DNA from 4 places in the Paenibacillus sp. FSL R7-0210 genome. Region 4 is predicted to be linked to each of the others. Evidence: riboswitches for the same ligand, from Rfam matches in the RefSeq annotation. Region 4 holds a riboswitch; each other region holds the start of a gene.

Region 1 (7,823 bases), 2.8 Mb from region 4:
CTTATTGCCTTCTGGCACCGCCGGGAAAGATCCTCCTATGGAGCAATGAAGTCCATGCTGATCACGGTGTTCGGCGGTCTGGCGATGCTTGCCGGATTCAATCTGCTATATGTAATGACCGGCACCTATAGTATCCGCGAGATTATTGCACAGGCAGGGACCTTAACAGAAAGTGGAATGTTTATCCCGTCCATACTGCTTATTCTCCTGGGAGCCTTTACGAAGTCCGCCCAATTTCCGTTCCATATCTGGCTGCCTGATGCCATGGAAGCGCCGACTCCGGTCAGTGCGTATCTTCACTCGGCGACCATGGTTAAGGCGGGGATCTATCTGGTAGCGCGGCTCACCCCGCTGTATGCCGGACAATCCGAGTGGTTCTGGCTGGTTTCTGTCACAGGACTGGTAACTCTGATCTATGGGTCGTTCAAAGCCATCCGGCAAACCGATCTCAAGGCCTTACTTGCATACTCCACGATCAGTCAACTCGGCTTGATCATGTCTTTGCTTGGACTCGGGTCGGCGGCAGCCTTCTTTACCGGTACGGGGGATGCGGTTTTCTATACGATGGCTACTACAGCTGCGCTCTTTCATCTCATTAACCATGCTGTATTTAAAGGCAGTCTGTTTATGGTTGTGGGCATCATTGACCATGAGACGGGTACCCGTGATCTGCGCAAGCTTGGAGGGCTTATGTCTCTCATGCCGGTCACCTTCTCTATCGCATTGATCGGGACATTCTCTATGGCTGGATTGCCGCCATTCAGCGGATTCCTTAGTAAAGAAATGTTCTTCACTTCTGTACTCAATATCCGGGAGTTTGACATCCTGAGTTCAGGATACTGGACACAGCTCTTTCCGGTGATTGCCTGGATTGCCAGTGTATTTACCTTTGTATACAGCATGATCTTTGTCTTCAAGACCTTCCGCGGCAAGCTGAGGGAGGACAAACTGGATAAAGTTCCGCATGAAGCTCCACTGGGTCTCTTACTGTCACCCGTGATTCTGATTTCACTTGCAGTAGTGTTCGCTTTCTTCCCTGATCTGGTCTCTGCCACGCTGATTGAACCGGCAATGTCTTCCATTCATACGGGGCTGCTCGCACCGGAAGAAGCCTTTGAGGTTTCTATTCATTTCTGGCATGGATGGACACCAGAAATCTTCATGACCCTCGGTGTTATAGCAGCAGGTACGCTGTTGTTTAGAATCTATACCCGGTTACGTGTTCTAGACCGTGAAGCCGGCGGAACCAATGCACTGAGCCGTATGTATGACTTCTCGTTAAGACTGCTCGAGAATGGTTCAAGACGCTTAACCGATGTTTATATGACTGGTTCGGGTCGCCATTACCTGCTCTATATTTTCAGCTTTTTCATCATTTCCTTACTCACAGTTCTGCTACGGCAGCAGGGCATTAGCTTTGGTATGGATCAGTATGCCTCATTGTCTTTTTATGAATTGGCTGTTGTAGCAGCCATGCTGCTGGCTGCCTTTGCAGTTCCATTTGCCAAGTCACGTGTCAACGCGATTCTTTTCACCGGTGGTGTGGGGTATATGGTGACGCTGCTCTTCGTTCTTTTCCGGGCACCGGATCTTGCACTCACACAGATGATTATAGAGACCGTATCGGTCATTCTGTTCCTTCTTTGTTTCCGGTATTTACCGAAGCTGAAGAAGCAGAAGGAGCCTCTGCGCTTTAAGCTGCCCAATCTGATTATTGCGGCTGGAGCTGGTATCACGATGACGTTGATTGCTCTGGCGGCTATGGGTACCAGTCCTTTTGAACCGATCTCCGAGTTTTTCTTGAAGGAAAGCTACAACCGGGCTGGCGGCAAGAATGTGGTCAACGTCATCCTGGTAGATTTCCGCGGGTTTGATACTTTGTTTGAAATCATGGTGCTTGGCATCGCCTCACTGGCCATTTATGGTCTGATTCATCTGAGAATGGAGACGGAATTGCCGCCGCTGGAGCCCTCCAAGACAGAACTATTGCCGCTGCGCAGCAATGATGTGATTCTACAGACGATCTCCAAGGGGATTGTCCTTGTCATTCTGATATTCTCCCTGTATCTGTTCTTTGCCGGGCATAATCATCCCGGGGGAGGTTTTATCGGGGCTTTGATGGCTTCTGCTGCGCTTATGCTCATTGCAATCGCATTTGGAATGGATCAGGTACGTAAGGTGCTCCCTGTGAATTACCGGCTGCTTACAGCTTCCGGGCTCATGCTGGCTATTCTGACAGCGTCAGGTTCATTCCTGTTTGACGCTCCTTTTCTAAGTCACACGTTCGGCCACTTCCATCTGCCAGTACTTGGCGATACGGAGCTGGCGACTGCCGTCCTGTTTGACCTTGGTGTATTCCTGGCTGTAGTCGGCGTGACGATGACCATCATTTTATCGATCGGAGGGGAGAAGAAATGGAACTCGTAATGGCGGTAGCGGTCGGAATTCTGTTCATGATCGGTGTTTACCTGATTCTCTCCAAAAGCCTGCTGCGCATTGTGCTGGGAACCTCCTTGCTGACGCATGGAGTCCATCTGCTGCTGCTCACGATGGCCGGGCTCAAAAGGGGGGCAGCCCCTGTACTAGGCAAGGCGGATACCTATGTTGATCCGCTGCCGCAGGCGCTGATTCTAACCTCCATTGTCATCAGCTTTGGGGTCACAGCTTTCTTTTTCGTACTCGCATACCGGTCTTATCAGACGCGGGGTACTGATGAAATGGACAGCATTAAGGAGGACAACGAATGAGTAATCTATTGGTGCTCCCGATTCTCATTCCGCTGGCTACGGCTGTCATCCTGATTTTTCTCAAAGAGAAGATCCGGCTTCAGCGCGTGATTAGTGCGCTCAGCGGTCTGCTTAACATTCTGATTGCGGTGCTGCTGGTTACACGTGTCCACTCCGAGGGCATACTGACCCTGCAGATGGGGGGCTGGGCTCCTCCGTATGGCATTGTATTTGTAGGTGATATGTTTGCTGTATTGCTGGTAACGATGGCTTCGATCGTCAGTTTTGCGATTCTGTGCTACTCCTTCAGCAGTATTGGAGAGCAGCGGGAGCGGTTCTATTACTATACGTTCTTTCAGTTTTTGCTGGTCGGGGTATACGGCTCGTTTCTTACGGGGGATATTTTCAACCTGTTTGTCTTTTTTGAGGTCATGCTGATTTCTTCTTATGCGCTCATCTCACTCGGTGGGACCAAGCTTCAGCTAAGAGAAACGTCGAAATACCTGCTTATTAATATCGTATCCTCGACACTGTTCGTAGCTGCGGTAGCTTATCTCTATGCAGCGGTAGGAACGCTCAACATGGCGCACCTGTCCCAGCGTATCGCTGAAGCGGGACAAGGCGGCGTGCTTAATGTGATTGCTGTTTTGTTCTTGATTGTATTCTCCCTGAAGGCAGGACTATTCCTGTTCTTCTGGCTTCCAGGGTCCTACAGTGCACCTCCGGCGGCTGTCAGAGCGTTGTTCGGTGCCCTGCTGACCAAAGTAGGACTCTATGCAATCATCCGCACCTTCACGTTGTTGTTCGTGAACGATCCCGGCTTCACTCATGACTGGATCGCCTGGATGGCTGCTGCTACCATGATCCTGGGCAGCCTGGGGGCAGTGGCTTATAGGGATATCCCGCGGATTCTGAATTATAACGTCATTATCAGCGTTGGATTTGTAGCCTTTGGGCTTGCTGCAGGGACTGCAGATTCAATGAATGGGGCAGTCTTCTATCTGCTGCACGATATGCTGGCCAAGGGACTTATGTTTATTCTGGGCGGGATGATTATATCCGCAGCCGGAACTGACCGGCTAGGCAGTATGGGCGGGATGATCAGAAAGTATCCGCTCCTCGGCTGGATGTTTTTTATTCTGGCGCTCGCCCTGGTGGGGATTCCGCCGCTTAGCGGTTTTGCCGGCAAAATTATGATCCTCCGTGGAGCGTTGTCCGAGGGGATGCTGACGCTGTCCCTCATTGGTCTGGGATCAAGCTTTCTGGTGCTGTTCTCCCTGATGAAGGTGTTCAGGCTGGCCTTCTGGGGAAATGAACCCAAGGAAGAGCAGCCTAAGGTGAGCTTGAAGGTTGCTTCGGCTGTGGCTGCCGGCCTGCTGCTGCTTGTGATTGCAATGGGGATCGGAGCGGAGTATGTGTATACTTATGTATCGCAGGCTGGCGAGGTTCTGGCTTCACCTGCGCTATATATTGAAGCCATAATGAAGGAGTAGTGAATATGGCCTTACAATTCCTGTTTAATCTGTTGATTGCCTTTCTGTGGATGGCGATAAATAACAATGGCTCTGGCTCAAGCTTCTTAGTAGGTTATCTGCTGGGCATCGGACTTTTACTGTTATTTAGGAAATCCAGGTCCCAGCCCCGGACCTTCTATCTCATACGTATATGGGCTGTACTGAAGCTTCTGCTGATCTTTGCCCGTGAACTTACGGTCTCGAATTTCGTGGTCATTGGCCATATCATCCGTCCAAAACTGGCTATACGTCCCGGTATCTTTGCTTATGAGACTGCCTTGGCCACACCCTGGGAGGTCACACTGCTCTCGTGCCTGATTTGTCTGACACCGGGAACCCTGACTCTTGATGTGTCCAAGGATGGCAAGACGCTGTACATTCATGCTATTGATATTAAAGATGCACAGCTGATGGTCACGCAGATTAGAGGCACTTTCGAACGAGCGATCAGGGAGGTGACCCGTTAATGATCCCAGTTATGCTAACCGTGGCCATGATCATTCTGGCTCTGGCGATGCTGGCCTGCCTGTTCCGTCTCCTGAAAGGGCCAACCCGCTCCGACAGGGTTGCCGCACTCGATACGATCGGCATTCATGTACTCGCTATGATAACCGTCTTCAGTATGCTGCTGGATACCCAGGATTTTATAGAAGTCATTCTGGTTATCGGGATTCTGACGTTTATTGGTACTACGGCACTGGCCAGATATATTGAACGGGGAGCCGTTATAGAGGATGGAGGGAACCCCAATGACAGGTGAACTGATTAGCTCTATTCTTGTGGTAATGGGTGCAGTCTTCTGCGGCTTAAGTGCCTTCGGCTTAGTCCGGCTGCCCGATGTCTATCTGCGTTCACATGCGGCTACCAAAAGTGCAACCTTCGGGGTATTGTGTTTGCTGACAGGAGGTTTCCTGTACTTTTGGTTCAAAGACGGAACGGTTAATGTCAAGCTTCTGCTGGCGATTGTATTTGTATTCATCACTTCACCGGTAGCAGGTCACTTAAATGGCCGGGCTGCCTACCGTTCCGGAGTGCCCTTATGGAAGGGAAGCGTTCAGGATGACCTGAAGGTGCTGGGGGAAGAAAGCAAGGAAACGTCTGTAAAATAATAGTTAATCGCTGAATTCCTTATAGGAAGCGGGGGAACCAGGTTACATGGGGTGAATCTCGGGAAAAACGAGTAGGGCTACTTTCAGGCCCGAATCCGGCAGCTAACCCCGCAAGCGTTCATGAGAGGATGCACTGTATATGCCGCATATTGAAGTGAATGGAACGTCGCTGTATTATGAGATGTCGGGCAGCGGTCTGCCTATTGTTTTTATTCATGATTATTCGACCTCTCATCATCTGTTTGAGCCGCAAGCGGATTATTTCAGCAAGCGTGCCAAAGTGATCGTATTCGATTTGAGAGGGAACGGGCAATCGGGTAAAATGGATGTGGAGATCAGCCGGATCGTAGACACACAATGTGAAGATTTGAAGCTGTTATTGGACGCTTTATCTGTAGAGAAGGCTGTTATCGTAGCTTGTTCCAGTGGTGCTGTGCTCGCCCAGAAATTCGCCTATCTGTACCCTGAACGGATAATAAATATGGTATTGGTGGACAGTTATTTTCAGGAGGATTACACGGCGAGAGGCAGTAAAATGAAAGGAATCTTTGAGGTCTGCGCATGGGCGGCCCATTATCTTCCTGCCGAAATGTTCGTCCGTTCCTTGCGCATCACCTACAATAAGTGGCTCTCGGCTTATCATATTCTCAGGAAAGAGCTTGTGCATGAACGGACAACGGAATTAATTAAGCAGCGGCTGGCACTTAGACAAACGGACAGCTACGGGTTCGCATTACGGCTGCAGATTCCTGTTCTTGTTGTATCCGGGAATCAGAATGAATGGGCGCTGGAGCAGGTGAAAAGAACAGCCAGCAAGTATCCGTCTGCCCGTCTGGCGATCCTTGAGGATGCGATGTATCCGACTCATCTGTGTCAGCCCCAGCTCTTCAACCGTATATTACTGGATTATCTTAGGGAACAGCATAGTTTTCAGCGGGCGGCAGCTGGCAACTAACTTGAATTATAATGGGAGCCAATGATATGTTCTTTAACAAAATCTCATCCTTCATCACAAATCTCAGACTGACCTCATCCAGAATCATTTTACTCGGTTTTGCAGTCCCTATATTTCTTGGTACAGTGCTGCTGGCCTTGCCGATATCTTCGTCCAGCGGACTTAGTATAGGGTGGCTGGCAGCACTGTTTACTTCGACTTCAGCCGTATGTGTAACGGGCCTCGTTGTACTTGATACCGGTACCGATTTTTCTCATTTTGGACAGGTCATTATCCTACTTCTGATTCAAATTGGCGGTTTGGGATTTATGACATTCAGTGTTTTGATCGCCGTGATCTTGGGGAAAAAGATTGGATTAAAAGAACGTCTGCTTATCCAGCAATCATCTAATTCTGTAACAACACAAGGAGTCGTGCGGTTATCACTCAGTATCTTTCTCATTTCATTTATCGTGGAGACAACTGGAGCTATAGTGTTGGCCCTTCGATGGGCAAATGAACTAGGAACAACAAGGTCCATTTATTATGGAATATTCCATTCAGTGTCTGCCTTCAATAACGCCGGATTTGGATTATGGCCAGACAGTCTGAGCCGCTATGTGGGTGACCCGTTAGTTAATATTGTTATCTCTTTTTTGTTTATCATCGGCGGGATTGGGTTCACGGTGATTCTGGATCTGTACCGGAAAAGAAGATGGAGAGATCTTTCCTTTCATACAAAAATAGTTTTAATTACTTCTGGACTCCTTTGTATGGCAGGGTTTTTGGTGATTTTTGCGATTGAACTTTTTAACACAAAAACATTCAGTACTCTCTCTTGGAGTGAAAGAACTTGGGCGGCATATTTTCAGGGTGTTGTTACCCGGACAGCCGGCTTTAATTCCATCGATATTGGAGCAATGCTCCCGGCCTCACAATTTTTTATGATTTTCCTGATGTTTGTTGGGGCTTCGTCCGGATCGACTGGAGGAGGTATAAAAACGACCACATTTGCTGTACTTATGTTAAGTATCGTCTCAACGATTAAGGGGAAAACAGATGTGCAACTGCTTAAAAAACGCATCTCCCAGGATATCATATTCAGGGCACTGGCAGTAATGACCATATCCCTGGGTGTAGTTCTTACAGCCACCTTTCTTCTATCCATTACAGAATATGCTCATCCTAAAGATTTCCTGGCGCTTCTCTTTGAAGCAACCTCTGCATTTGGAACTGTAGGAATGTCTATGGGAATAACATCAGAACTTTCGCCACTGGGAAAATGCATCATCATAATTACAATGTACATCGGGAGACTAGGGCCTTTGACTTTAGCTTTAGCACTGGCACAAAAAAATGTGAAGCAAAAATATCGGTATCCGGAGGATAAGCTGCTTATCGGGTAAAGTTTACTGAGCTGCGCTAATTCTAATGATTTTCAACGTTATTGTGCTATCTTCTTTTGTTTATTGGGTTGAAGATGTTTTTATCTCATAACCTAGTTATAAATAATTTGATTGCATTTTGCAAGTATTGTATA
Region 2 (7,823 bases), 4.2 Mb from region 4:
CAGCAGCGGCATCCTGATTATGCATTTCAGCGGAATTCTGTCGATGAGACTTACGGCAACGTATGAGCAAGGCGCTTTCTCAATTATAATGGCGGTATTATTCGCCCTGATCGTTCCGGTGGTCACCGCTTCCTACGATCCGAAGTGGCTGGAGCAGGCCTACAATATGTTCAGCTTCAAAAAGCTGCTGCTTGTCCTGACCCTGACCGGCGCGTTCACAGGCATCCATTACGCTGCCATGGCGGGCGCTTCATTCTCTCCAGGAGAACCGTCCAGTGCAGCCGCGCACGTGCTCTATTTGCAGGATTCGATACTGGGAATGATCCTCTGCGGCTCCTTCCTGTTCATTGTGTCGATCGTCCTTGCTCTGTTGTACAGGGACCGGCAGCGGGTACTCCAGTCAGCCGCCTTCAATGAGCAGCGGTATACTGCGCTGTTCGAGCATAACCCTGATATGGTAATCTGCATTGATCCTGCCCGTAAGAAGATAATCAGTGCTAATCCTGCTCTGCGGGACATTACCGGATATAGCAGCGAAGAACTGGGGAATTATAAGGCGATACTATACAGCGAACGGGATGAAGCTGCCGTACGGGATGCCATAACGCGCGCTTCACGGGGGCAGTCCTCCAAGCTGGAGCTGAAGGTACGGAGCAAAGGCGGGGAGCAGCTGATCTGTAGTGTCACCGTCTTTCCTTTGCTGCATCATACGGAGCAGTGGGTCTATATTGTGGCCGAGGATGTGACTGCCCTGATGAAGTATCAGTATGAGCTGCTGGAGGCCAGGGATACCGCGGAGAGTGCGGTGACGATGAAAAGCGAGTTCCTCGCCACCATGAGCCATGAAATCCGCACGCCGCTGAACGGCATTATCGGCGTCAACCAGCTGCTGTCCGAGGAGATCAGCAATCCTGAGCATCTGGAGCTCCTGCGGCTTCAGAGTACAAGCAGCCATGCTCTGCTGCATGTGATGAGCGATATTCTCGACATCTCCCGGCTGGAGGCGGATGCCCTCTCGCTGAACAAGGATTCTTTCGGGCTGAAGGCGCTGCTCCAGGGCTGTATGGACCTGTTCATGGTGAGCACACAAGACAAGCCGTTATCTCTGGAGCTTCTGATCGAGGAGGGGCTTCCTGACAAGTTCACCGGGGATGCTGCGCGTATCCGCCAGATTCTCATCAACCTGATCGGCAATGCGGTGAAATTCACGCCATCCGGCACGGTAACGGTTAAGGTGGAGTCCTATGGCGTCAGGGAGACCGCTCAGGCGCTGCAATTCATGGTGCGCGACACCGGCATTGGCATCTCACCGGATAAGCTGCAGCTGCTCTTCCAGTCCTTCTCGCAGGTGGACGGGTCGCATACCCGTAAGTACCCCGGCACGGGTCTGGGCCTTGCGATCTGCAAGAAGCTTGTAGACCTGATGCAAGGAGAGATCTGGGCAGAACCGGCAGAAGGGGGCGGCACACAATTCTTCTTCAGAATTAAGCTGCAGTCGCAGGAGCATTCCCCGGAGGTATTTTTCGGCAAGGATACAGGGGAGGGGGAGTCAGCGGAGGAGAATGAAGCCGTATAAGACAGCGATTGCCAACAAGAGAGTTAACATTATATAATTTGAAAGTAACTATTCTTTTATCACGATAGTCCTGAGGACGGAAAGGAACTCTCTTTGAGCAAAACAAAAAAGAACAATGTCACGGCTCCCCAGATGAGCAAGCAGGAGAAGCGCAGGGCAGAGCAGGAGCAGCAGAAGCAGAAAACGAGAATTCTGATCGTGAGTACGGTGGCCATCGTCATTATTATTTTTGTAGGCTTATTTATGCTGGCATCGAAGGACTCTTCGCCTGCCGGTACAGACAGTAAGCCGGTTGCCTTCAATTACAGCGAAATGATGCGGCTTGGCAAGGAGGATGCTCCGGTCAAAATTGTGGAATTCGGCGATTTCAAATGTCCGGCTTGCGCCCAGTTCACCGGTGTGATCAAGCCGCAGATCGTTCAGGGCTATGTCGATCAGAATAAAGCAGCCTTCTATTTCGTGAATCTGGCCTTCCTCGGTACGGATTCCAGAACGGCCTCCCTGGCAGCGCTATCGGTCTATCATCAGAACCAGGAAGCGTTCTGGAAGTATTTCGATGCGATCTATGCCAATCAGGGGAATGAAGAGAAGGAATGGGCTACACCTGACTTCCTGGTGAGTCTCGCCAAGCAGCTGGAGCTGCCGGTGGATTACGACCTGCTGCGCAAGGACATTGACGAGCGTACCTACGTAAGCGAGCTGGAGCGGGATATTCAGCTTGGCACCGATACGGGCGTAACGAATACGCCTTCCTTGTACGTGAACGGCATCAAGGTGAAGGAGCCTTTCAATATGGAGGCGATTGACGCCCAGATTCAGGCAGCAACAGCAGCAGCGGGAGCAGGGACCGCCCAATGACCGCCTTCTCTGCCTTCTGCCGGCGTAACTGTCTCTACTTGGCCTGGTTCGTCTGTGTGGTGGCTGTAGCAGGAAGCCTGTATCTCAGTGAGGTCCTAAATTACGAGCCCTGTAAGCTGTGCTGGTTCCAGCGGATCTTCATGTATCCGCAGCTGTTCCTGCTGGGGATCGCCACCTACCGGGGGGACAAGCGGATCATTCCATACGTGCTTCCCCTTAGTCTGATTGGCGGCAGCATCTCCATATATCATTATGCGGAGCAGAAAATTCCGGCGCTCAGCAAGGTGCTTCCCTGTACCATCGGCGTACCGTGCAACAAGGATTATCTGAACTGGTTCGGATTTATAACGATCCCTCTGCTTGCACTTATAGCCTTTGCCTTAATCTCCATTCTGCTCTGGACAGGACGCAAAGAGGAGCCTGCGGAGTAAGAAGCTGACGGGCAGAAGGAAGAGAAGAGAATACCCTTAATTTTAGTAAAAAATAATATGCAAAAACCCTGTAAAATCACGTGGTAAAGGGATAATGAAAGAGAATGAAAGATCAAGACATACCGGATGATGAATTTGGTTGTTTTGAGTGCTTTTCATTCTTTTTTCATTTGTTTCCACGCTTTACGGAAGACGTGTTGTAGCTTAATATTAGTCCTTGTGAGAAGTTGAATATGCGCTGAATTTTCCGGAAGGAAAAACGGGGGAACCACACTTTGGCCAAGGCCAAAAGGGGTGAATCGGAGCAGGCTACTTGACCTGTAACCGTAGGGCTACCACAGTCCGAATCCGCCAGCTAACCTCGTAAGCCACTAGTGGGATAATGACCATGCACACTAAGGCATGCGGATCATTTCCGTATGCTTATTTTGGTGCCTGCATTTATGAAATCCACTTATGAAAACAGCGCAGGGAAACCCGTTTCAACTTAACCAAGAGAGGAACTGTTACTACAATGGTAAGCAAGGTAAAACGACTATTGATCGGGCGTCCGATGAAGTCGAACGAACTCGATCATGAAAAGTTATCCAAGGTGAAAGCACTGGCTGTCCTGTCTTCTGATGCGCTCTCGTCTGTAGCCTACGGAACAGAACAAATTCTGATTGTACTGGTGGCCGCCGGGTTCACCGCTATCTGGTACTCCTTGCCAATTGCATTAGCCGTATTGGGCCTGCTGGCTATTCTGATTCTGTCCTACCGGCAGACGATCTTCGCTTATCCCCAAGGCGGGGGCGCGTATATTGTCGCCAAAAGCAATCTAGGGGTGCATACCGGCTTACTGGCCGGCGGCTCTCTGCTGGTGGATTACATTCTGACGGTGGCGGTAAGTGCGTCGGCGGGGACGGATGCAATCACTTCAGCTTTTCCAAGTCTGCATAATCATAGTGTTCTGATAGCGGTATCTGTTATCGTGCTCTTAACGATTGTTAACCTGCGGGGAGTGACCGAATCGGCCTCCTTCATCGCTATCCCGGTCTATCTGTTCGTGGTTTCCATCTTCGTGCTCATCATCTCGGGGGTCTTCAAATATATGACCGGCGGCGCCCATGCCCATGTTCCTGAGATTGGCTCGGCCGTATCGAACGTGAGTATGTTTCTGCTGCTGAAGGCCTTCAGCTCCGGCTGTTCGGCTCTGACCGGGGTAGAAGCGGTCTCCAATGCCATTCCTAACTTCAAAGCGCCCGCGGAGAAAAATGCAGCCAAAACGCTGATGCTCATGGGCCTCATTCTCGGGGTAATGTTCACAGGTATTACGCTGCTCGCTTACTGGTACGGTATCATGCCTGATGAGAAGGCCACCGTGGTCTCACAGATTACCGAATCTACCTTCGGCCGCGGCGGACTGTACTTCTTCATTCAGGGGATTACGGCGGTTATCCTGTTCCTGGCAGCCAATACGGCGTACTCGGCCTTCCCGCTGCTGGCGTTCATGTTCGCCAAAGACAAATATCTGCCCCATGCCTTCATGGTGCGCGGCGACCGGCTGGGCTTCTCCAACGGTATTATTTTCCTCGGTGTTATGTCGGCTGTGCTGGTGGCGGCGTTTCACGGGAATACGGAAGGACTCATTCCATTATATGCAGTAGGGGTATTCATTCCGTTCACGCTGTCGCAGCTGGGCATGATGGTCCAATGGTACAGAACGAAGCCGAAAGGCTGGCAGAGCAAGTTCGCCGTCAATACGGTGGGGATGCTCACTACATTAACGATCACCCTGATTTTCATAATCACTAAATTCTCCAGCGTGTGGATGGCCTTCATCTTCCTGCCGGCTGTTATCATCGTGTTCCACCGGATTCACCGCCATTATATGAATATTGCCGATCAGCTGCGGATCTGCCCGGCTACCGATAAGCCTTGTATCAAAGGAAGCACCGTAGTCGTTCCGGTCGCCGGTGTGACTCGTGCTGTACTGCATTCGATCAGCTATGCGAAGTCATTGACAGATAATGTGGTCGCTGTATATGTAGGCTTCGATGAAGAAGAGATTCACAAGATGGAGCAGAAGTGGGAGGAGTGGAACCCCGGCGTACGCCTGATCGTCCTGCGCTCCCGCTACCGCAGCATTATCCGCCCGCTGGTGAAGTTCATCGATACAGTAGAGTGGAAGACCTCTTCAACGGATCATATTACCGTCCTGATTCCGCAATTCGTGACCAAGCACTGGTGGCAGGCGGTGCTGCATAATCAGACCAGCTTGTTCATCCGTTCATATCTGATGAATCAGAAGGACATTGTAATCGCGACTGTACCTTTCCATCTGCATAAATAATATAGAAGATTAGGAAGATGGCTGTTTCTGCTTAATGCGGAGACGGCCGTTTTTACGTTATTATAAGTTATTGGTTGACATAGAGAATGAGAATCAATATCATCAGTATAGACAAGATGAAGGTAACAGAGCTTTTGCCAATCATGAGGGTAACATACAGGAGGGGTATTCAATGTTTTCGTTCAACCTGCAAGGATCAAGAAGCGGGAAGCTGGCGGTGGCCGGACTTATGACTACAACACTGCTGCTGTCCGCTTGCGGAAATGATAATAGCAACGCAGGCAGTAACGGTGGAGCAGGCACCGCACCTGCGGCAACCGCAGAAGCGACTGCGGAGGCCACTGCGGTACCTGCAGCAACTGCTGCACCCGCTGTGGAGAAGACCGTAACGGATGCAATGGGACATAAGGTGACCGTTCCCGCTAATCCGCAGCGTGTAATTGCTTCTTATCTGGAGGATTATCTGGTAGCACTCGGCGTGACTCCGGTTGCCCAGTGGTCTACGAAGAATGGTACTCAGGCTTACCTGGCCGCTGAGCTTAAGGACGTTCCGCCGATCAGCTATGACCTGCCGCTTGAAGCCGTCACCAGCTTCACGCCGGATTTTCACATCGTCCAGTCGGAGGGCTCGGTTCAGAACGGTCTTTATGACCAGCTGAATAAGATTGCACCAACCTATGTACTCGGCGATGAGGTCAGCAGTGACTGGCGCGCAGCCTTGCTCAAGATCGGTGAGCTGCTCAATAAGACACCGGAAGCGGAGAAGGCTATTGCAGACTATGACCAGAAAGCGGCTTCAGCCAAAGCGGCTGTCTCAGCGGCAATTGGCGATGATTCAGTAGCGGTTCTGTGGCTGGTGTCCAAGAATTTCTTCATTGTAGATGAGACCCGCAGCAGCGGTGCGGTATTGTATGGCGATCTTGGAGTGAAGCTCCCGAATCTCGTGACCGACATTCCTGCAGAATCCAGAGCACCGTGGAACCCGATTTCACTGGAGAAATTATCTGAGCTGACTGCAGAGCATATCATTCTGGTGAATAGTGACAAGGCAAGCGGAGCTGAGATTACAGAAGGTGCAGTCTGGAAGGGAATTCCGGCCGTTAAGGCAGGGAATGTTCATGAATTCGGCAAAGATACCAGCTGGCTGTACAGCGGCCCTATAGCCAATACCAAGACCATCGATGATATTCTGAGCAGTTTTGTAAAATAGGTTCTTTACCAGCCGGAGAATTGTGCAGGCTTTTATATCCTTAGGATATAGAAGCCTGCCTCTTTTTTAAGTTGAACAATATTCATATCTTTGCGATAATGAGAATCATAATCATCTATATTTCCCTAATAATCCTGATAAGGAGACGGCATATGGCTTCATCCACAGATTCTGCTCTACAAGCTCCTTCTGTTGAAGGGAACACATCTGTCCGGTCGCGGCCGCTTGCCGCTGCTGTTATTCTGGTGCTGGGAATAGCAGCGATTGTCTTCGGCCTGATGGTATCCGTATCGGTTGGTGCGGCGGATATCCGGCTGGCTACCGTATGGGAGGCGGTGTTCCGGTTCAATCCGGAGCTGCCCCAGCATCAGGTCATCCGGGAGCTGCGGATTCCCCGGGCTGCCGCAGGAGCGCTGGTCGGCGCATGTTTTGCCGTTGCCGGTGCGATTATGCAGGGGATGACCCGCAACCCGCTGGCGGATTCCGGACTGATTGGTCTTAATGCAGGTGCGGGCGTTGGACTGGCCCTGGCTTTTGCCTTCGCGCCAACACTATCCTTCGCGTACATCATGCTGTACTGCTTCCTTGGAGCGGCTGTAGCCTCACTGCTGGTATTCGGGATCGGATCGCTCTCCCATAGCGGACTGACCCCGCTTCGGCTGACCCTCGCCGGTGCGGCAGTAAGCGCCATGCTGCTGGCGGTCAGCCAGGGCATTGCTATCCTGTTCAGCCTCTCCCAGGATATCGCCTTTTGGATGGCCGGGGGGATTGGAGGAGCGAGCTGGAAGCAGCTGCAGGTAATATCTCCTTGGGTCGCGGCGGCCCTAATCGGTGCGCTGATGTTGTCGCGTTCGATTACGCTACTGAGCCTGGGCAGGGATGTTGCAGCAGGTCTCGGACAGCGCACCGGTCTGGTACAGACTGCAGGGATGATTATTGTCGTCATCCTCGCCGGAGCGGCAGTCTCCACGGTGGGGCCGATCGCTTTTGTCGGATTAATGATTCCGCATATTACGCGTTACCTCGTTGGGGTTGACTACCGCTGGATTATTCCCTGCTCCGCAGTCCTTGGAAGCATTCTGGTCCTGGTGGCCGATATTGCGGCCAGGATGATTAATGCGCCATACGAAACACCAATAGGTGCCTTAATTGCAGTATTCGGCGTACCGTTCTTCATCTATCTGGCCAGCAAACGCAAGGGGGAGCTGAAATGAACCGTTCCACCTCATTCCCCCCGGCCAAGCCGCGCCGTTCCAGAGAGGCTGGTATTCTGACACTGCTTGCTGTGCTTATCGTCATTCTGTTTCTGGTCAGTATGAATACCGGCTTAATGCGTCTGTCACCGCTCGAAGTTCTACATACCCTATCCGGCAACGGCACCAAGCAGCAGCAGCTGATTCTGTTTGATTTCCGGCT
Region 3 (7,823 bases), 4.0 Mb from region 4:
ATGAAATTTTGAAGGCTATTCTTGCGGCTGCGGAAGAGATACGAGAGGAACTGATGGAAAAGCACAGCATGATTGAGCTGCAGCGGAAATGGCAGGACCGCCTGCCTCAGCTCCAGGATGATTTTTATAGAAACTGGATACAGGGCCGGTATGCGGACTGGGAGCTCAAGAAGCATATGGAAGAGCTGAATCTGGAGCTTGCCCTCTATACCTGGTTTGCAGTAGCCGTATGTGAAATTGATCCGATTCACGAGCAAGGAGAACGGTTTACGTCTTCGGATCAGGCGTTGCTGCAGTTTTCTCTGGAATGCATAGCGGCTGAATGTTTACAGCATGAAGACTGCCGGGTCTTTAATGATGCGGACGGAGCAACCGTGCTGCTCTTTTTGGGACAACCGGAAGAATCGGCTCCAGATATCATCCAGCGGATCAATGTTCACGTTCCCCGTCTCTTCAACATTGTGAAAGAGTGTCTGAAGCTTACCGCCAGCGCCGGACTCGGGACCCCAGGCTCATGGGATCATGTTTCGCTGTCCTACCGGCAGGCACGCCGTGCGCTGCAGGAGCGGGCCATTTACGGAAATGAGGTGTTCGTTCCTTACCTGGACGTAACCAACATGGAGCAGCCGTTTCATTATGACGCCGAGTTCGAAAAACAGCTGGAGATTGCGGTTCATACGGATCACGCGACAACGGTTGCTGAGCTGATGGACTGCTATTTCAAGGACGTATACTCCCAAGCGGTCTCAACCCAAAAGGTATACGAGCATTTGCTGTATTTGAGCAGCTTATTTACACGTATGATTCAATCGCGAGGCTGGTCGATGCAGGAGGTGCTGCAGGAGGATTATTCGATGTTTCTGTCCTTTGAATCCCTGCTCTCCAAAGAGCAGATCGTGGAATGGTCCAAAAGAGTGGCCAGCCGCATTACCCAATACCGGGAACGCGAGCGAAAGCATTCCAGCCATCGGCTCGTTAAACAAATGATCGAAGCCGTGGAGGAAATGCTGGGGAAAGAAGAACTGACCTTGCACACGCTGGCCGAAAGATTATATGTCAATCCCTCTTACCTTAGCCGGCTCTTTAAGCGGGAGGAAGGGAAATCCATTTCGGAATATCTCCTGAAGCGGAGTATGGAGCATGCCAAAGAGCTCTTATACAGCGGCGTTAAGGTGTATGATGCAGCAGAAGCGGCAGGATATCGTGATGTCAGCTATTTTGCCAGAGTGTTTCGTAAATATTGGGGTGTAGCCCCAAGTGAATTAAAGAAACAAGAGCGTTCAGACTCACCGCGGTTGATGTAAGTTAAAACTACAATGGAAGAAAACAGGTGGAGGTGGTCAGAATGACCGATATGGCACTAACCGTTAAAATACCCGAGCGTGATATTCCTGTCTACACGGAGGTGGATGTTGTCGTTGCCGGAGGAGGACCGTCAGGAGTAGCCGCAGCGCTCGCAGCGGCAAGAAACGGGGCATCCGTATTGCTGATAGAGCAAAGAGGATACCTGGGCGGCATGGCGACGGTCTCTCAGGTTCCTGCATTTTGCCCGTATACCGATCAGATCAAGCCGGTAATCCGTGGGATTGGGCTGGAAATTCTGCTTGCTATGAAAAGCAGGATGGAGGAGACGTTTCAGGAAGCATGGAAGGATCGCCTGGATTGGGTGCCGATTGATGCGGAAATTTTAAAACGCGTATTGGACGAAAAGATGATGGAGGCTGGCGTTAAAGTGCTGTATCATACCTTCGTCAGTCAAGTTCTTCAACAGGACGGCATCATTGAAGCGGCGATCATTAATAACAAGACCGGAACCCAGGCTGTGAAGGGGAAGATATACATTGATGCAACCAGCGATGCGGATCTCACCTATCTTGCGGGCGGGCAGCTCGCCAAAGGTGGAGATGACGGAGAGCTGCAGCCGGGGACAATGTGCTTCGTCCTGAATAACCTGGACAGGAACAAATTTCTCTCAAGTGCGGAGACGCACGGCCACGATCTGAAACATGCGATCAACAAGGCGAAACACGAAGGGCGATTGCGCGTCGCGAGAGATTGGGCCGGTATTTCCTGGCTGAACAATCATACGGCAGGCTTCAATTTCGGCCATGTATTCGGGATTGATGGTTCAAATACGGATGATCTGACCCGCGGAGCAATCGAAGGCCGCGCGCTTGTTGAACACATTACCGGTTGGCTGCGGGAAGCGATTCCCGGATTCGAGAACGCTTTCCTGACGTTGACGGGCGAACAGATCGGCATTCGGGAAACCCGGCGGATCATCGGCGATTATATCATCACTGCCGACGATTTTCTGGCGTGCCGTTCGTTCCCTGACGATATTGCCCGCAATGCCTACTTTATTGATATTCATATGGCAAAGCCTACGAGCGGCATGACGATGATACGTCTATCGCCGGGAGAGTCCCACGGCATTCCTTATCGCGCCTTGCTTCCGGCCGGTATTCAGAACGTAATCGTAGCCGGCAGAGCGATATCAACCGATAGAGCGGCCCAAGGCTCCACCCGGGTCATGCCCAATTGCTTTGCCATGGGCGAAGCCTCCGGTACGGCTGCGGCAATTCTGACTGAGAAAGGCTCACGGGAAACGCGCAGTATCGACATCGCGGACCTGCAGCGCAGACTTGTCCGCAAAGGCGCATGGTTAGGGGAGCAGATCAATGAGCGGTTCTAGGAAATAAGAAATAAAAAGGCTGAGCCCAAAGTCATATCCTTGACTTAGGCTCAGCCTTTTCAAGCTGTTTCAAACTTGTTCATCCGGGCAGTTATTTACAAGCGTTGCGTCTATTCGGATTCAGAACGAGGAAATCCTCTGGAAGCTCGAACAGCTTGGCGACCAGTTCATCCATACCGGACTCCAGCTTGAACTCCATTTCCTCCCGGTACAGCGGAACCAGGAAATAAACCTGAACCTGATTGCCGTCTTTCGTATGGACGGTGCTAACCTCTTCCGGCAGAGCATACAGGATCACGCCGGATAGCTCCGTATTAGCCGCATAAGGCTCGTAATCCTCCGTGTTGGGGATCGTATGGCCGTATCCAAGCCATGTCTGATACATATGCGGGAATCGGGCAAGCATCTTCATCAGCCGGATCGGCCAGTAGTTCTCCTCCGCCTCGAAATCCTCCTGCGTAAGCGGCCAGTCCGCCGGCAAAAACATCATCAGCTCCGCGCGTTCTAGATGCTTATACTCTTCACGGATCTCCTGCGGGAGCGTCAGCGGCAGATCGCTCATCCCATTGGTGTACAGCACCCGGTATGGCTCATCAGGTGTAGCTTCCATAATGTTCACATCAATATGTACGATGTCTGAAATCAGTTCGTGGAACACGCCGGTTTCCCGGTTTGGAAAGACCCGATTGAAATGTTCGTTTAAATCTTCCATGTACAAAATATTGGCGGGAGGCGTAACCTGCTGCTCATCCGAAGCGTCATAACCATAAATGGTGGTACCGTCTTCTGATTTGCCCATTTCCTTGCCGCCAAACAGTTTTTTGAAAAAGTTCATGTCTTTGCGCTCCTCTGTGTGGGTTTATATTAAAGTGCGAAATGAAGTATTTGAAACCTCACTTGGAAGTATAACAAAAGACATAGCCCCGGAGCGATGGGTCTATCGATTCGAATTTCAAAAGGAGCAGATATGAACTATATCATTTTTGATCTGGAAGTCACCTGTTGGGAAAATGACCGCAAGCGGGGCGTAGGCATGGAGAGAGCCTTGTCTATGCTTGAATTGCCGCTTGAAGGTACTCACCATAGAGGTATCGACGATGCCAAGAACATTGCAAAAATATTCGTTAAGATTTTTGACCAATTGAAGTTTTGATAATTTAAATTGATCATGTCTATAGCAGTGAATAATAGGATACCGATTCTGCAAATAAAATGGTTGGATTCAGACGACTCTTCACCGTATTAATTGAATGGATTCTTTGCTCTGTCCTTTGATGGCGATACCGCTCCGATCCGGCTCCTACCTTCATTCGGATTTGGTCATTTTGAATGAACATACTATCGAGTGCAGTCTTGATCATGTTAAGTTGATTGGGAGCCCATTCTTGTCCGTGCATCCGGACGTATTCTGTGGCTTCTTCTGCAGTACAATGACATATCTCTTTCAGAAAAGAGCCCCATTTGATTAAATCCACCGCATTGTCACCCGCACAAAGAATGCAATTCCCATAGCTGATCTGTCCTCCGAAGGTTAACTTCAACACCCCATACCAGCATCCGTAAGGCTCTGAAATATGCATGAAGGAAGGGCGGCAGCTAAATGCGAACAACTCGATTCGTGACAGTCTGGCGTTAATCATGAATAATGCCTCCTAGGTTGTCTATAGATTTCATATAACGCTGCAGATTATGGGTCTGCTCAGCTGTGGCTACATAGGCTGTCAGTTCAGTTTCATTCTCACATACAGCAGCATGCTCAAGCCAAACGGAATATTTGGTTTTCTGTACGATGGATAAGTGTAATGGAAAGGTTTTGCGGGATCGCAGCAAAAAAGCATGGTTAATGCAGGCTCTCTCCAGTGCTTACGAGGTTAGCTGACGGATTCGGACGGTGAGAGTCGTCCTACCAGTGAAGAGTTCAATCTTCTTTGGATTCACCCCATTTCGGCTGGTCACAGCCATTTGGTTCCCCCGCTTCCCGCCTGACGGGAATTCAGCATTTGTTAAAAGGAATCTTACGCTGAGCATCACTGTTTGTAAAATGCTGAAAGTTCTCTAGGAGACTAAATAAGACTCTATAGGATATAAAAATGAAGAAAATCCCTTGTAATCTAGCATTCATCCCCGATTTTCTGAAGTTATCGCGTATTTATTAACTTTTTAATGCAACCTAAATGGGGCTAAATGAATCTTAATGATTCTTTAATCATGATATTAAGATCAGATATAATGTTTAAGATCCTCCTGTTTACAGGCCCGATATGCGGAGCCTCCATGAAAGTGAGATTGTAGGAATAGATCAAAAGGAGAAGTTCCTCCGTTTGCGGATGGAACTTCTCCTTTTGATCTTCATTTTTATAGCAGCTTCTCCATAATCATCACATCAATAAACGCTCCGTCCATCACTCCTTGCTTCTCAAATACACCAACCTGCCGGTAGCCCATCTTTCGATACAATCCTTGACCACTCTCATTAAACGGAAAGGTAAAGAGAACAATTTTATAAAAACTATTTTCCTTTGCTACCTTGTGTAAGGACTCCAGGAGGGAGCTGCCTACACCTTGCCCACGAAAGCTTCGATCAATATATACAGAAAGGTCAGCGACGCCGTTATACGCGCAACGGTGAGAATATGGGTTCAGTGAGGCCCAGCCCACGACTTCACCTTCGCGTTCAGCAATCAAAACGCTAAAACGGCCTTGGTGATCGTTGAACCATGATTCCATATATGAGAAGTCTTTCATCTCTGTTTCAAGTGTAGCGATCCGGTCCTCGATCCCCTGATTGTAGATACGAAGAATGCTTTCAATATCCTCAGGTGTGGCCTGACGGACAGTTAATGTACTGATCATATCAACATCCCCTTAAGATTACTTTCTCGCTTTAATTACAGCAGAGACGATGTATTGGTCAACATTCGCACCTGGAACCCAATCTTTAATGAATGTTTTAGATTCGTCCTTTGGCTCAATGCTGATATCAGTAAAGCCGCATTCCTGAAGCATGATCTCCAAATCGGCAATGGAAGAGGCGCCAGAGATACAACCCGAATATAATTCATCCAGGTCATTTTTGATCTCAGGAGGAAGCTCAGCTGTAGTTACGATATCTGATATGGCAAGACGACCTGCAGGCTGAAGAACACGATAAGCCTCACGGAATACTTGCTGTTTGTCTGGGGAGAGATTAATCACGCAGTTGGAAATAATGACGTTGATCGAATTGTCAGCGACGGGAAGATGCTCTATTTCGCCCAATCTGAATTCGGTGTTACTGAACTTTCCTTTAAGGGCATTATCTCTTGCTCGACTGATCATCTCAGGTGTCATATCCACACCTATAACATGGCCTTCATTACCTACCTGCCGGGAAGCCAGAAAACAATCAAATCCGCCGCCACTCCCAAGGTCCAAAACATGTTCACCCGCCTGCAGTTCAGCAATAGCCTGTGGATTACCGCAGCTGAAATAATTTGCAATATACAAGTAAAAGAGAAGAGAAGGTCACCCTTTTACGGGTGCGCAGCAATTGCTGAGTTTTCCCATAGATTCGTTGAAAAGCTTAATGGACCGTAGTAATGTTTCTACTTCAAACTCACTCATGTGTGAGAAGGCCTCGTTCAGGTATTCATTCATTTGTTGATCAATAGTTGCAGCTACCATTTTACCTTCAGGAGTGAGTGACAGGTTATAAATTCTTCGATCTGCGGGATCAGATGTCTTTTTAACCAAATTCATTTTCACCAGAGATTGAACTTGTCTGCTGAAGGTTGTAATATCTGTGCCAAGTGTTTCGGCGACTTGTTGCATGGAAGGATTGTGACTCCGATCGATCTCATATAACAGATGACTTTGGGTAGCGGAAAGATTACATCCTCCTACGCTACAGCAATCCTTATTGAGTAATCCTAAACGCCGACTCATGATTTGGAGTAGTTCTCTTGGAGTTTCCATTGTTTTCACCTCTTGAACTAGTTATACTGCATTTAGTTGCAAAGTGCAAATATAAATTGTGCTTAGTTGATAATTGATGATAAAGGTTTTAGAATATAAGTATTGTCTTATATACAGAGAGGGGAGATTCAAAATTGGATACATTAAATGATCTTGCAGAAGATTTAAAGCTCCTTGGAGATAAAACACGACTCACAATTCTAATTCTTTTAAAAGAGCGAGAGTGGTGTGTATGTGAATTCGTGGATCTCTTTGACATTTCTCAGCCAGCCGTTAGTCAGCATCTACGTAAATTAAAAAGCAGCGGATTGGTAAAGGAACAGAAAAGGGGGCAGTGGGTCTATTATTCTTTAAATAAAGTAGATAAACCCCATGTTAAGGCCATCCTAAATCTTACCCCGAATGCAAGTGACCTTTTATTGCATTTGAATAAACCGTCTAATGCTGTTTGCTGCGAATGACAGTTTTCTATTGAATATATAAGTGTATAATTATATAATGATGCCTGAGATTAAACTTAACTCTTTGAAGGGAGTGCTCGGATGGGTGGAGTTAGACATAAACTGGGGGAATACCATTGGTAGCTCTGGCAAGTCTGATATTTATAGTCACTTTGATTTTTGTCATTTGGCAGCCTAAAAATCTGTCCATTGGATGGTCTGCCTGCGGCGGAGCGTTACTCGCTTTAATTGCCGGTGTCGTCAGCTTGAATGATGTTCTGGATGTTACGCTGATTGTGTGGAATGCCACACTGGCCTTTGTAGCAATCATCTTGATCTCGTTAATCCTCGATAAAATTGGATTCTTCGAATGGGCTGCTTTACATATGGCCAAAGCTGCTAGCGGGAATGGAATGCGGATGTTTATCTATGTCATCATTCTTGGTGCTGTAGTCGCGGCATTCTTTGCTAATGACGGAGCAGCGCTCATTCTAACACCGATTGTGCTGGCTATGGTCCGTGCGCTGAATTTTGATGAGAAAAAGGTTTTTCCGTTCATCATTGCCAGCGGGTTTATAGCAGATACTACCTCATTGCCCCTAGTTGTAAGCAATCTGGTGAACATCGTATCAGCCGACTTTTTCGGGCTAACCTTTATGGAATACGCCGGACGGATGTTAATGCCTACCCTATTTTCCTTAGGGGCAAGCATCAGTGTGCTCTATCTCTTTTTC
Region 4 (7,823 bases):
TATCCCCCGGCAGCAGCCCGTGCAGTCCGATCTTTCAGATACGATCTACACATCGGAGACAGAGGCTTTAAGCCAGCGCGTGGTTGAATATCACATGGATGTGGAGCTCCTGCCTGATAAGGAGACCCTGGTCGCCTCCGAGACGCTGACCTGGACCCATCCGGGCGCAAAGCCGGTCCAGGAGCTCTACTTTCATCTGTATCCCAATGCATTCTCATCCGCCGGCACCACCTTCATGAAGGAGTCCGGGGGCACGCTTCGCGGTGACACCATGCCTGCTGGGGGTTACGGGAGCATTACCCTGACAGATTTGCGGACCTCCGAGGGCATTTCGCTGATGCAGCGCACCCAATATGTGCAGCCGGACGACGGCAATGTCAATGACAGAACACTGCTCAAGGTCCATCTGCCGCAGCCGGTGAACGGCGGCGAGAGCGTTACGGTAAGGCTTAAATTCGAGGTCAAGCTGCCGAAAATTTTCGCCCGGATGGGAACCGCTGGCGACTTCGTGATGGCCGGCCAGTGGTTTCCGAAGCTTAGCGTCTATGAGCCTGCCGGCAGAAGAGGACTCAAGGAAGAGGGCTGGAACCTGCATCAATACCACGGCAACTCCGAGTTCTACAGTGATTTTGGAATTTACAATGTATCGATTTCTGTCCCGCCCGAGTATAAGGTCGCCGCAACCGGGTTTCCGGTGAGAGACGCCAAGGTGGTGAAGGGGCGCAAGATCTATCAGTTCTATGCAGATGACGTCCACGACTTCGCCTGGGCGGCATCGCCTGATTTCGTGGTTGCCGAGAAGGCCTTCTCCGCGCCGCAGGTGCCCGGGGTGAAGATTAAGCTCTATCTGGACCCGCTGCATAAGCATCTCCAGGAGCGTTACTTTCAGGCGGCTGAGGCTGCACTGATGGCTTTCAGCAAGTGGTACGGCCCTTATCCCTACTCTACCTTATCGATTGTTGTCCCGCCGGAGTCCGGCAACGGGGCCGGAGGAATGGAGTATCCGACCCTGATTACCGCCTTCGGCGCCACGGACACTTCACCGGGCACCTCCCTGGAGCGCACGATCATCCATGAGATCGGGCACCAATATTTCTACGGCCTGGTGGCCAGCAATGAATTCGAAGAAGCCTGGCTGGATGAGAGCTTCACCTCTTATGCCGAAGACCGGCTGATGGAACAGGAATACGGTGTGGTCTCAAGCCTCCCGCTGCAGTCCAGCCTGGTCTCCTCTTCACAGCCGCTTAAGCTGGAGACCTGGAAATACACCGGTGATGACGCCTACACGCGCAATGTATACATCCGGGGCAAGCTGGTGCTGAAGGATATCGAACGCATCGCCGGGACCAAGAATATGGATGCCATCCTCGCCGCCTATGCCCGCAAATACCGCTTCCAGCATCCGTCCACCGCCGACTTCCAGAAGGTTGTGGAGAAAGTGACCAAGCAATCCTGGCAGACGTATTTTGAGCGGTATGTCTATAGCGGGGGTGCACCCGACTTCGCAGTTGACGATATCAGGCTCACCGTCAGACAGGACAACAGTGACGGCGGTGGGAGCCGCTACAGCGCTGTGGTTGATGTAAGTAATAAGGGCAGCCTGTACCCCGATGTTCCCGTGAAATTCACCTTCGCAGACGGGTACACGGTGCAGCAATACTGGAATGGCGAGGGTAAGGCTACTTCCTTTGAGTTAGCGTATAAAGCGCCGCTGGTCTCCGCAGAGATCGATCCGGGGCATTCCATTCTGCTGGAGAGCAGGCATCTTAATAATTTCAGAATGGCGGAGCTTGAGCCGCGTACACTCTCCCGCTGGACGCTTAGTGCATCAACTCTGCTTGAAACCCTGCTCGGAACTCTTGTCTGGTGAGGTGAAGGAATGGTGAAAAGTTCAATTGCCCGCGGTTGGATCAGCATGAAAGAGCAATTCTATATATTGATTCTGCTATTTATCTACCGGCTGTTCTGGGGATATTTCCTGTACAAATTCATTAAAAGCGCGGTTGTCCCCGTCCTGCTCCGCTACCCGGATGCGAATGCCGGCGGCAGCGGAATAGGCAGGCTGCTGTATTATATCGAGGGGCAGACCGCGCTGCGCACCGACCCCGCCGTCCAGCACTGGCTGTGGCTGCTGCTTGCGCTGACAGTGCTAAGGCTGCTGGTGACTCCCTTTATCCGTGCAGGGCTGCTGCACGAGCTTCACCAGGAGCGCGACGGAGCGCGGGGACTGTTCTTTTTTCCCGGAATGAGAAAATATGGGCTGCCGGTGCTGGTGTTCAGCCTCATCGAATGGGCGCTAACCCTCCTGCCGCTCTCTTGGCTGCTTCCGCGTATGTACCGTCATCTGCTCAGCGGTGTTCTCGATGTCCAGCTTCTGCTGAAGCTGGTGCCTTATGTGCTGGGCTGGCTGCTCTATCTCTTCCTTGTCCGCAAGCTTCTGCTCTATATGCAATTCGGCTATACCGCCGGTACCGGCATGTTCTCCTCACTGCTGATCTGCCTGAAGATGCTGCTGCCTTCGATCGGTATATCCATCGTTCTGGGGGCGGGAAGCCTGGCCGTAATTCTGCTCTGCAGCGCCTCTGCTCTGTTCTATCCCGGATTGCCGGCCCTTATGCTCCGCCAGGCAGCTCCGCTGCCCTCCACGCTGTTCGATATGTGGGGAATCGCTGCCCAGTACCACCTTTGGTCCAGTAAATCATTTCCACAATAATAAGCTGCTGAAGCGGCATACTAAAGAGAGTCACAGCCCCTTATCAGGGAGCAGGACTCTTTTTTGCTTGAACGGAGGACAAAAGCATTTGCAAAAGGGGAAATCCTCTGATACAATGATGGCTGTACCAGTAGTAACAAAGTTGTAATCTTTCAAGCAAAATATTCCGTAACTCTTGCAATTTAAGCAATACCGATAAGTCACTGTTCTGGTGCATAAAACGCCGAATTCCCTGCACCGGGAAGTGGGGGAACCATATTTTGGGTGAATTGATCTCGCTTTAGAGGGGTCATAGGGGAACCTTCTACCGAATCCTTAAGCTAACCTCGCAGGCCCTGGAAGGAGTACATCTTTTGATTAGTCAGAATTTCAAGAAAAAATGCACCGCAGCAGCGCTGGGTCTTGTGATGGTATTCACACTCGGAGCGGGCAGTGCCTTCGCAGATTCTAAGATGGATACTGTGATTTCAAAAACCATTGGAACGTCGTATAAAACCGGGGGCACAACCACCAGCGGCTTCGACTGTTCCGGATTTACCAAGTATGTGTTCAAGAATGTCGGGCTTACCTTGCCCCGTACCTCCAAAGCACAGTTCAAAGTTGGAACAAGTGTATCCAAGAGCAATCTGCGTTCCGGTGATCTCGTGTTCTTCAACACCCTGGGTAACGGAGTGTCCCATGTCGGTATTTATGTTGGAAACGGGAAGTTCGCACAGTCCTCAAGTTCACGTGGTGTAACCATCAGTTCGATGAGCCAGTCCTACTGGGCCAACCGCTACGTTGGCGCCAAACGAGTAATGAGCACAACAGCCTACCAAGCTGTCGCTTACGATTGAACCCTTGAAGCATACCCCGAATATTTCAGCCTCTAACAACTAAATGTAACTTATACGAGCCCGGGATGATTATTGCCGTAATCATTTCCGGGTTTTTCCTTTTCCTTATTCTACCTTTTACACTGAATTCGCAGCCTTGAAACAGCATTTTCTTGCAAAAACAAAGAAATAATCATATAAATTAACCCCTGCGCATAGATATGAGTCTTTGGAAAGGGCTATAACTCTAAAAAACAGCAAAAAAGATGCATTAATATGTTATAAGTGATTGCCAAGCGCCTTAGTCTTTGTTACAATTATCGCAGTGAGTTTTTAGTAACATTTTTGTAATTATTGAATCGATTTTAACAAAGGTTTTGTCATGTATTGAATGAACCGCTAATCCTAATCAACAGTCGTGCCGAGTTCCCTAATGAATTAGGGAAACGGGGGAACCACTTTGGGTGAATTGACCTCCTATTCTAAGAGGGGTCATAGGGGACCTTCAACCGAACCCTTAAGCTAACCTCGTAGGCATTGGAAGGGGTATTTACTTTTGAAGAAGAAGCTAGCAGCCGCAGTACTAAGCTTGTCCATTATCTTCACCATCGGAGCAGGAAGCGCTTTCGCGGATTCCAAAATGGATAAAGTGATCGACAAAGCCATCGGAACCAAATACGTGTCCGGCGGTACATCAACTAACGGGTTTGATTGCTCCGGATTTACAATGTATGTTTTTGATAAGATCGGCATTAACCTGCCCCATCAATCCGGCTCCCAGTATCAGATGGGCTCTGCCGTGTCCCGTGACGAGATGAGACCGGGCGATCTTGTATTCTTCAATACAAGCGGTAAGGGCATATCCCATGTAGGTATTTATGTTGGTGACGGCGAATTCGCCCATGCCTCTTCCTCACGTGGTGTAACCATCAGTTCGCTGAGTGACAGCTATTACGTCAACCGCTACGTTGGCGCCAAGCGAATCATGAGTACAGATGCCTACAAGACTGTAGCTTCGGATTCCCAAGACAACGATGATGTACAATAATCCTTTGTAACCTAACGCTCTTTTCCGAGATTTTTGCCGAAATCTTGGGGAAGGGCTTTTTTTGTCTATAAAATTACTTACCCCTCTCTATATTTGTAAAACACTGATTCTGCGCTTTCGGAAAATATATTTTGCCGTTTGTCAAGTTTCTGCATTTCCGTAAGGAAATTGCGTCGAAACTGGCTGTTTTTGTATATAATTAATAGAAGAAATGAATCTATGTCCCTTGGAAGGAGGCCTCCCCCAATGATTAGCTCCCCGCTAACCTTTTACGTGGTGCCTATGGAGCCGCAGCATGCCGCTGAGATCTGTGAGTGGAGCTACAAGCCGCCGTATAATATTTACGGCTGGATGTCCTGGGAGCAGATGCAGGCGCTGGGCGTGGAGTTCGGAGACCCGCAGCTGCGAAGTGAGCAATATGTATCGGTTGTGAATGGAGAGGGGGATCTGTGCGGCTTCGCCCAGCTCTTTCCGATGGAGGGGGTAGTCCGGCTTGGTGTCGGAATGCGGCCCGAGCTGTGCGGCCATGGAATGGGACATCTGTTCATGAAGGCTATTGTGCAGGCAGCACGGTCGCGTTACCCGGAATGTGAGATCGACCTGGAGGTGCTGACCTGGAACCAGCGCGCCATCCGCGCCTACCAGAAATGCGGGTTCACCATAACGGATACCTATGAACGCCGCACTCCGACCGGTAATAAGCCTTTTTATTGCATGGTCTATGAGGAATAGCACCGGAGACAAGAGAGTTTTGCAAAAAATGGATCATTTGTGTTCATTTTTTTGACACACATACTATGATAACGCTTCACCATCCGCTATAATGGAGACAGCAGCTTACATGGAGGGACGGATGCAGATGCAGAAATGGATCATGAGCGGTTTGTTTTTTGCCGCCTGTGCCTTTGCAGTAATCTTAATGTTTACCCTACCCGGTAAATCCGAGGTGGCGGAGCAGAACAAGCCGACCATGCCGGAGGTTGTGCTGGACGCTGCGGGCGCAGAAGCCACAGTGAAGGCCAATTGTATCTCCTGCCACGGAGACCAGCTTCAGGGCGGGGCGGGACCCAGCCTGCAGCAGGAAGGCGCTTCGCATGACGCAGCTCAGATCTTCAGCATAGTCACCAAGGGCCGCGGACAGATGCCTCCCTTCAAAGACAGGCTGGCCCCTGAAGAGATTGCGAATGTAGCCCTATGGCTGGCCGAGAAGAAATAATCCGCAACCTGTACTCACACCATGCTCCTCATTCTAAATGTATAATGCCCGTGACGAGGATAACGAACGATCCTTGCACGGGCATTTCTATTAATTAGATATTCCTGTTGTCTCCATAGGGGCCTTGTCCTCTAGCGGGTCTTCTCGAATGCCTCATTAAATTCATGCGCCTGGCGGAGATCAAGCTTCTCCACATCTGCAGCCAGCCGCAGAACAACCGTCTTGTAATCAATGGTGATATGCGGGTGATGGTCAAAGGCCTCCGAAATTGTCGCTACCTCATCCACAAAGGCAATTCCCTTCATATATTCACTGAACATATATTTGCGCACCAGCCTATCCCTCTCCAGCTTCCAGCCCTCAAGCTTGCCGATCTGCTCCTGCAGTTGTTCCTCAGTTAATTGCAATTCGTTTCCTCCCTTGCTAAGTTAACGGTTCCTTCAGCCTGCTCTTCTCCTTCAAATAAAACATCCCTCAGCTTCTGAAAGTCCAAGGGATGTGCCAGGCCAAAGATTTTTGATTAAATGTATTCTGACATCCCGGCAATTAGTACTCCACTTCCAATTTTAACATGGCCGGATGCCCGGGACAAACCCGCTGCCGCATTTTTCCCCTGCTTTATACAAGAACGACCGAAGCCAGATCCTCATCGCCCAGCAGAATATTAATGCGGTGTGTTTCTTTATCGTACATCACAACTCCGCTGCCCACCTGAATGACCGGCTCGTTGCCCAGCGCGTAGAACAGGTCTTCCGCAAGCGCCTCCCAGACCTCCTGCCTCGATTCCTCCGGCAGATTCGTCCACTCTTCAGGCTCCATTTCAAAAAAAATGTACCCGTCTGTAATCCGTCCAACGGCTCCTGTCAGTTCAACCAGAATTTCACCGTAATCCCTGCCATGCTTAACTCCCACATCAATCACTCCGTTTTCTTCGCTGATGAATAATAACCTACCTTATCTATTATAGCCGAAAAAATCACTTCACAAAAAAGGGAATGATGTCGATAAAGAAGAATATACGTGATTTGGTTACGAACAGAGTGTTCTCCCGCGGTTCAAGGACGAATTACGCGGTTAGTCGATCACTTCTTAATTCTCATGGACGAGGTGCATAAATGGAAATCTCAACAATTCTAGGCCTGGTGTTTGGTCTGATCGCAGTAATCTGGGGGATGATACTCAAGCATGCTCCACTTGCAAGCTTGAACAACCCCGCTGCCTATGTCATTATTTTTCTTGGCACGGCTGCCTCCATCTTCATGGCCTTTCCGATGTCGGAAGTCAAGAATTTCCCTAAGCTGTTGAAGATCCTGTTTACGAAGAAAAAGATGGTCGGTAAGCCCGAACTGATTACCATGTTCATGGAATGGGCATCCATTACCCGCCGCGAAGGGCTGCTGGCTCTGGAGTCCAATGTCGATGAAATTGAAGATAACTTCCTCCGAAACGGCATGCGGATGATTATTGACGGCAATGATCAGGAGTTCGTCCGTGATGTATTAATGGAAGATATTCATGCCACTGAAGACAGACATAAAGCCGGAGCCTTGATCTTCTCCCAGGCCGGGATGTATGCCCCTACACTAGGGGTACTCGGGGCTGTTATCGGGCTGATTGCCGCCTTGGGTGATATGAGTAATATGGACGTCCTGGCCCACGCGATTGCCGGTGCCTTCATTGCAACCCTGCTCGGGATATTCACCGGTTATGTCATGTGGCACCCTATGGCCAACAAGCTGAAGCGGATATCCAAGCGCGAGATTGAAGTCCGCCTGATGATGGTGGAGGGTCTGCTCTCCATCCAGTCCGGGGTGTCTACCATAGCTATTAACCAGAAGCTGTCCGTCTTCCTGACTCCGTCCGAGCGTGCCAAGCTGAGCGAGAAGGAGGGGGCTTCCAGTGAGCAAAAAGACTAGGCATGAGGAACATGAAGAGCATGCCGATGAATCCTGGCTGCTTCCCTATTCCGATCTGATGACCTTGCTGGTTGCTCTGTTCCTTGTTATGTACGCCATGAGCGCTACGGACGCC

What was found. A riboswitch is a leader RNA that binds a small molecule or an ion and turns the genes downstream of it on or off. The one in region 4 is predicted to bind cyclic di-AMP.
Positions count from the first base shown of each region.
Region 1: it holds a riboswitch for cyclic di-AMP, as region 4 does, so the genes downstream of both, MKY64_RS15460 (alpha/beta fold hydrolase) here and MKY64_RS26890 (C40 family peptidase) in region 4, are expected to answer to the same signal.
Region 2: it holds a riboswitch for cyclic di-AMP, as region 4 does, so the genes downstream of both, MKY64_RS09610 (APC family permease) here and MKY64_RS26890 (C40 family peptidase) in region 4, are expected to answer to the same signal.
Region 3: it holds a riboswitch for cyclic di-AMP, as region 4 does, so the genes downstream of both, MKY64_RS10265 (hypothetical protein) here and MKY64_RS26890 (C40 family peptidase) in region 4, are expected to answer to the same signal.

Region 1 covers NZ_JBBPAR010000001.1:3,585,294-3,593,116, reverse strand. The annotation lists gene MKY64_RS15490 (Na+/H+ antiporter subunit A) at 1-2,427, shown strand, start outside; gene MKY64_RS15485 (Na(+)/H(+) antiporter subunit C) at 2,415-2,747, shown strand; gene MKY64_RS15480 (Na+/H+ antiporter subunit D) at 2,744-4,219, shown strand; gene MKY64_RS15475 (Na+/H+ antiporter subunit E) at 4,225-4,707, shown strand; gene MKY64_RS15470 (Na(+)/H(+) antiporter subunit F1) at 4,707-5,000, shown strand; gene mnhG (monovalent cation/H(+) antiporter subunit G) at 4,990-5,349, shown strand; cyclic di-AMP (ydaO/yuaA leader) riboswitch at 5,348-5,481, shown strand; gene MKY64_RS15460 (alpha/beta fold hydrolase) at 5,489-6,304, shown strand; gene MKY64_RS15455 (TrkH family potassium uptake protein) at 6,331-7,689, shown strand.
Region 2 covers NZ_JBBPAR010000001.1:2,203,004-2,210,826, forward strand. The annotation lists gene MKY64_RS09595 (sensor histidine kinase) at 1-1,576, shown strand, start outside; gene MKY64_RS09600 (DsbA family protein) at 1,670-2,434, shown strand; gene MKY64_RS09605 (disulfide oxidoreductase) at 2,431-2,865, shown strand; cyclic di-AMP (ydaO/yuaA leader) riboswitch at 3,092-3,251, shown strand; gene MKY64_RS09610 (APC family permease) at 3,380-5,197, shown strand; gene MKY64_RS09615 (ABC transporter substrate-binding protein) at 5,370-6,407, shown strand; gene MKY64_RS09620 (FecCD family ABC transporter permease) at 6,560-7,621, shown strand; gene MKY64_RS09625 (FecCD family ABC transporter permease) at 7,618-7,823, shown strand, end outside.
Region 3 covers NZ_JBBPAR010000001.1:2,338,134-2,345,956, reverse strand. The annotation lists gene MKY64_RS10285 (response regulator) at 1-1,304, shown strand, start outside; gene MKY64_RS10280 (FAD-dependent oxidoreductase) at 1,346-2,695, shown strand; gene MKY64_RS10275 (suppressor of fused domain protein) at 2,787-3,530, opposite strand; partial or broken gene MKY64_RS10270 (3'-5' exonuclease) at 3,714-3,848, shown strand; gene MKY64_RS10265 (hypothetical protein) at 3,868-4,335, opposite strand; cyclic di-AMP (ydaO/yuaA leader) riboswitch at 4,541-4,704, opposite strand; gene MKY64_RS10260 (arsinothricin resistance N-acetyltransferase ArsN1 family A) at 5,051-5,548, opposite strand; partial or broken gene arsM (arsenite methyltransferase) at 5,567-6,157, opposite strand; gene MKY64_RS10250 (MarR family winged helix-turn-helix transcriptional regulator) at 6,200-6,649, opposite strand; gene MKY64_RS10245 (ArsR/SmtB family transcription factor) at 6,784-7,110, shown strand; gene MKY64_RS10240 (arsenic transporter) at 7,221-7,823, shown strand, end outside.
Region 4 covers NZ_JBBPAR010000001.1:6,362,428-6,370,250, forward strand. The annotation lists gene MKY64_RS26880 (M1 family aminopeptidase) at 1-1,870, shown strand, start outside; gene MKY64_RS26885 (hypothetical protein) at 1,880-2,713, shown strand; cyclic di-AMP (ydaO/yuaA leader) riboswitch at 2,925-3,063, shown strand; gene MKY64_RS26890 (C40 family peptidase) at 3,121-3,549, shown strand; cyclic di-AMP (ydaO/yuaA leader) riboswitch at 3,938-4,080, shown strand; gene MKY64_RS26895 (C40 family peptidase) at 4,085-4,576, shown strand; gene MKY64_RS26900 (GNAT family N-acetyltransferase) at 4,823-5,308, shown strand; gene MKY64_RS26905 (c-type cytochrome) at 5,436-5,792, shown strand; gene MKY64_RS26910 (4a-hydroxytetrahydrobiopterin dehydratase) at 5,924-6,199, opposite strand; gene MKY64_RS26915 (hypothetical protein) at 6,411-6,704, opposite strand; gene motA (flagellar motor stator protein MotA) at 6,908-7,708, shown strand; gene motB (flagellar motor protein MotB) at 7,692-7,823, shown strand, end outside.